2 linked regions of the Paraflavitalea devenefica genome follow. The protein of the gene in region 1 interacts with the protein of each later gene in a pairwise test. Links are inferred from orthologs where the notes say so. Each region holds a gene or a part of one and is shown in the gene's direction. Other genes may lie near its edges.

Region 1 (2,915 bases):
TGCCTAAGTTGATATACCCGCATGGTGGTTTAAAGTTGACAATACTAATATCGCTTTTAAAACAATACCAGTAAAGGTTTGTTTATTTTTTGTGTTTAAAAATACTGGATTTAGGCCGGTTTCAGCATTATGAATGGATTAAAAACCGCGTGCTATAGGGGTTTCCTTATACCCGGAACGGGTAAACCCTTAGTGCTGCTGTATCTCACCTCAATGACCTCTTTACCAAATTTTTGGGGTATAATTCTTTCGCACAAGGGTGTGTGTATTTCGTTTGGGCAGGGGTGCCAAACTTTTGTAAATTGGGAATATCCTGCACATCTATGTGGATAACCCCATAAATGATGTGGATCGGCTCGTGAATTGCGGGTGATTAAATATAGGTTCCAGATTTTTTTTTCCGGGACGGGAGGCGGTTATATATTCGCCGTCCTGACTGAAGCGGTAACATTCAGATAACCCTGGATTAACAATTTCGTAATACAAGACTGGAATACTAACCCGCGAGTCATTGGTGCCGCTTTTGAACGGCATTGAGTGACCAGGAGCTTCGTCGTCCTCAATGAAAACCGTAGTTCAATAAAATGTATAGCCAATTGTTCTTTTTACTTACTGACCAATTGAACCAATGGAATTAACGAATTTCAATAAAGACCGAAAAGCGCGCCGGAAAGGATCCATAGATCTGAGTACGATGGTGTATGGAAAGGTACCCCCCCAGGCCAAGGACCTGGAAGAAGCTGTACTGGGTGCTATTATGCTGGAAAAGAGCGCTTTTGATACGGTGGTGGAGATCCTGAAGCCGGAATGCTTTTACGTGGATGCCAACCAGCGTATTTACCGGGCGATGCTGAGCCTGCAGCAAAAGAACCAGCCTATTGATATCCTGACGGTAGTAGAGGAATTGAAAACGAAGGATGAGCTGGAAATGGTTGGTGGTCCTTACTATGTGACCAAGCTCACCAATGCGGTGGTTTCATCGGCCAATATTGATGCCCACTCCCGGATCATCCTGCAGAAGTTCATCCAGCGTGAGCTGATCCGCATCAGCGGCGAGATCATCAGCGAGTCGTACGAGGACAGCACAGATGTATTTGACCTGCTGGATGAGGCGGAAAGCAAGTTGTTCGAGATCACCAATAATCACCTCCGGAAGAATTTTGACAGTATCGACAGTGTGTTGGTGAAGACGGTACAGCGTATTGAAGATATGCGTAACCGGACGGAAGATATTACCGGGGTACCCAGCGGGTTCTCTTCCCTGGACAAGGTAACCTACGGCTGGCAGCCTTCTGACCTGGTGATCCTGGCCGCCCGTCCTGCGGTAGGTAAAACAGCCTTCGCCCTTAACCTGGTGCGTAATGCTGCATTGAGTCCGTCAAAGCCCACGCCGGTTGCGTTCTTCAGCCTTGAAATGAGCTCTGCGCAGCTTGTACAACGTATCCTTTCGGCCGAAAGTGAGATATGGCTGGAAAAGATCTCCCGTGGCAAGATGGAAGAGCATGAGATGAAGCAGTTGTATGCCAAGGGTATCCAAAAGCTGGCACAGGCGCCTATTTTTATTGACGATACAGCCGCCCTGAACGTATTTGAACTGCGTGCCAAAGCCCGCCGGTTGAAAAATAAACACAATATCGGATTGATCATTATCGACTACCTGCAGTTGATGAGTGGCGGTGGCGGTAAGAACCAGAACCGTGAGCAGGAGATCAGTACGATTTCCCGTAACCTGAAGACACTGGCTAAGGAGTTGATGGTACCGATCATTGCCCTCTCCCAGTTGAGCCGGGCCGTGGAAACCCGTAAGGAAGGTAATAAGATGCCTCAGTTGAGTGACCTTCGTGAATCCGGTGCCATAGAACAGGATGCGGACATGGTAATGTTTATTTACCGTCCTGAATATTATGATATTACCTCCAATGAAATGGGGGAAAGCAATAAAGGGGAAACACATATACGGATAGCCAAACACCGGAACGGTTCCCTGGAAACGATCAAGCTGCGGGCCTTGCTGCATATCCAGAAGTTTGAAGAGATGGACAATGATGATTTTGGCGGTATTGGCGGCGGCGGCGGTAACTGGAAGCCTGTACCTACTGAAGGGGCTGATGGCGGTGGTGGCGCCAAATTGTTTATACAGGCCGGTAGTAAGATGAATGATATGCCCTTCGGCGATGACGATGATGCGCCGTTTTAAAATATTATAAACTTCTGAGGTTGTTTTTATCCTAAGCCCTCCCACTATGCAACAGGGAGGGCTTTTTCATTTTCGCTTATCTTGCAGCATGAGTTTACCCATCTTCTATATAGAATCTGCTGCTGCGGTTAATGATGTTATTACGCTGCCGGAAGAGGCTTCCAAACATATTGTACAGGTATTGCGCAAAGAGGTTGGAGAACTGGTACAACTTACGGATGGTATGGGTAACCTGCTCACGGCTGCCATTATTAATGACCATAAGAAGAAATGCGGCATACGTATTACCGAAGCGCAGCACGCTCCTGCACCCGAACGTACGATCACGGTGGCTATTTCTTTATTAAAGAATGCCAGCCGCTTTGAGTGGTTCCTGGAGAAGGCTACAGAGATCGGTATACAAAGGATTATTCCCTTGTTGTGTGAACGGACAGAGCGGGAGCATTTCCGGCACGACCGGATGAAGAGTATTCTTATCAGCGCCATGCTGCAAAGTCAGCAAAGCTGGCTGCCAGTATTGCACCAGCCGGTAGGTTATGAGCAGTTGTTTCGCCAGGAGGAGATCATCACGATTTCCCAAAAGTTTATCGCGCATTGTATGGAAGACACGCGACTGACCCTGCAGCAGGAGGTACAGCCTGCCAGTCCTTCTCAGATCATTCTTATCGGGCCCGAAGGGGATTTTACCGCTGCAGAAGTAACACTGGCTTTGCAACAC
Region 2 (2,964 bases), 350 kb from region 1 along the record:
CCGGCAAAAAAATATTTTAACCAGGGGGGGCAAAAAAGTTGGCCCAATATGCGCTCCGTATTAAATAATTTGTATCTTCAATAGCATCACAGCTTATATATGAAGAAAGTACTTTTACCGCATATTATGTTCTTTTCTTTCTTCATGCGGAATTCCTGCAGTACCACCCGGAAGTTATTAATAGTTAAGTGTAGAGAGTTTATTCTATGGACGGCTCAACCTGTTACCGGTGATAGTAGCCGGTTATTAAAACCTTGTATTGTCAGTAGCAAAAGTCTGATTGTAGTAGAAGCATAAATAAGTTGGCACCACTAACTTATTTAGTTGTACGTTGTTGTTTTTGTTGCAATCTACTTGCAGTAAAAAACGATTAAAGGCGTAAGAAGTGATTGTGGTACAGGTAGGTTGTATGTTATAGCGAACCGTTGGAAATAAACATATTCTTTTAAAAAAAATGGGGCAGCAAATTTGCAGAGGTTGTATCTGTATGTGAGATCGAAAAAACAAGGGAATAAAAAATTTTTTATTCAGTAAAAAATTTTGATATTCGCCCCCCTGCATAACTTTTTTTGGAAGTATAGCGATATCCAACATCCATAGAAAAACACCGGTTCAAGGCGGCATGATTAGTTAACAGTTCGAGAATAATCTTAACTCAACATAATAAACTGCTGATAGCATAATGACAAAGTCTTTTGATAAAGTTTGGGTAAATTGTTTGGAGATAATTAAGGATATCGTTGAGTGGCAGCATTTCAAAACATGGTTCGAGCCGATTAAGCCAGTAGAAATAAAAGGTAATGTATTGGTGATTCAGGTGCCCAGCCAGTTCTTTTATGAATACCTGGAAGAACATTATGTGAACTTGTTGGCAAAGACTTTGCGTAGGGTATTGGGCAAAGAGGCGCAGTTGGAATATCGTATCATGGTGGACAGTGGTAATCATAATAACAAGCCATTGACAATGGATATTCCTACTCATGGGTATAAAACTTACTCCAGCAATGAAATGGATTTCCCGCTGATCATACACAACCCGGTCAAGAACCCGTTCGTTATTCCGGGTTTGAAAAAAATGCAGATTGATCCGCAGTTAAATCCCATCTATACATTTGAGAACTTTGTAGAAGGCGACAGTAACCGGGTGGCCCGCCGCGCCGGTAAAACGGTAGGGGAGAAGCCGGGCGCCAGCTCTTTCAACCCACTGGTTATATATGGTGGCGTAGGTTTGGGTAAAACCCACCTGGCCCAGGCCATTGGTAACGACGTGAAACGCCTGCATTCTAATAAAGTGGTATTATATGTAAGCTCCGAAAAGTTTATCAACCAGTTCCAGGACCATAGCCGCAACAATGCCATCAATGACTTCATCCATTTTTACCAACTGGTAGATGTACTGATCATTGATGACGTGCAGTTCTTTAACCGCGCCGAAAAGTCGCAGGATGCGTTCTTTGCCATCTTCAACCACCTGCACCAGAGCGGAAAGCAGCTCATTCTTACCTCCGATAAGCCGCCCAAAGACCTTGAAGGGGTACAGGAGCGCTTGCTGAGCCGTTTCCGCTGGGGACTGAGTGCCGATCTGCAGGTGCCTGATTATGAAACACGTATAGAGATCCTGGACAGGAAGATGAAGAACGACGGGTTGGAAATGCCCCGTGAAGTAGTAAAATACCTGGCTTATAATATCAACAGTAACGTGCGGGAACTGGAAGGGGCGCTTATCTCATTATTGGCACAATCTTCGCTAAATAAGCGGGAAATTGACCTCGATTTAGCTAAACGAGTACTCCGAAATTTTGTGAAAACCAGTAGTAAAGAAATTACCATCGAAACCATACAGAAAATGGTCTGTGAATACTTCGATGTATCCTACGACAAATTATTGCAGAAAACCCGCAAGCGGGAAATAGTGCAGGCCAGGCAGATCACTATGTACCTTGCCAAAGCATTTACCAAAAATTCACTGAAAACGATTGGAGAACATTTTGGCGGACGTGATCATACGACCGTTATTCACTCCTGCCAAACCGTAAAGGACTTGATGGATACCGATAGTACTTTCCGGGAAAGTGTCATGGAACTGCAGCAAAAGGTTCAGCTTGCCGCCATGTGATAACAACATTAATTGCTTATTACAACAGATCCCGCTCCGAAAAGGAGCGGGATTTTTTATTATGGTACGGCGCTGCATCTCCCTGAAGTGGCGTCTATCTGTGCATGGTCTTTCAATGCTGTACCAATATCTTCCGGATATCGGTATATCCATTGCCTTCTATTCGCAGGAAATAAATACCATTGGAGAGGTGGTATAACGGCAACTGGTATTGAGGGGCCGGTTGTTGCGGCACCTGTATCTTATTGACCAGCTTCCCATCTTCTCCGGTGATGGTAATGAGGTGGGGCTGCTCCAGTAACAGGCTACTCCTCAGCGTGACGGTTGACCCGGTAGCAGGATTGGGTGAAACAGTGAAGGATGGTGGGCCTTGTCCTTTTGTGGTGGCAATTACTATTTTGCTATAGTCGTACCGCCCGTCTTTATCTACCTGCTTCAGGCGATAGTAATTGGTAGTATGGGTGGGTGACTGATGGATATAGGAATAGGTATTAGTACCTGCTGCTATTGTGTTGGCCGGTATTGTCCCCAGTGCGGTGAAACTAATCCCATTGGTGGAATGCTGTAGCTCATAATGGCTGTTATCTCTTTCGTTGGTTACCTGCCATTGGAGTTTTACCGTATTATCGGGCAACCAGGCGCTGATAAAGCTTACCCAGGTAACGGGTAATGTGGTGCTCACCAGCTTGAACAGTTCCCGGCCTGAAGTTCCTGTAGAAGCTACAAAGTAAATATCGCCGTTAAGCCCGGTAATGTTCGTGGGGATACTGGAGCTTACACCCGGCTCCAGGTCGAGCACCAGTACGGTGCCTGCTGCCGTGCCATCTGTTTTCCAAAGCTCCACTCCT

Evidence for each region.
Region 2: the proteins of dnaB (region 1) and dnaA interact in binary tests that used the Escherichia coli proteins (3 or more experiments, as listed by UniProt). The link is inferred for Paraflavitalea devenefica from one-to-one orthologs.

The regions. Positions count from the first base shown.
Region 1 is NZ_JAARML010000001.1:373,358-376,272, reverse strand. What follows is about bases 75-2,912. They hold dnaB (replicative DNA helicase), read left to right. Parts: upstream 75-628; coding sequence 629-2,197; downstream 2,198-2,912. Other genes in these bases: HB364_RS01390 (RsmE family RNA methyltransferase), read left to right, coding at 2,286-2,912. Outside these bases: HB364_RS01400 (hypothetical protein), read right to left, coding at 1-23; more of HB364_RS01390, read left to right, coding at 2,913-2,915. UniProt on the Escherichia coli protein: The main replicative DNA helicase, it participates in initiation and elongation during chromosome replication. Travels ahead of the DNA replisome, separating dsDNA into templates for DNA synthesis.
Region 2 is NZ_JAARML010000001.1:19,892-22,855, reverse strand. Bases 13-2,899 are described here. They hold dnaA (chromosomal replication initiator protein DnaA), read left to right. Parts: upstream 13-682; coding sequence 683-2,116; downstream 2,117-2,899. Other genes in these bases: HB364_RS00060 (ELWxxDGT repeat protein), read right to left, coding at 2,229-2,899. Outside these bases: more of HB364_RS00060, read right to left, coding at 2,900-2,964. UniProt on the Escherichia coli protein: Plays an essential in the initiation and regulation of chromosomal replication. Binds in an ATP-dependent fashion to the origin of replication (oriC) to initiate formation of the DNA replication initiation complex once per cell cycle.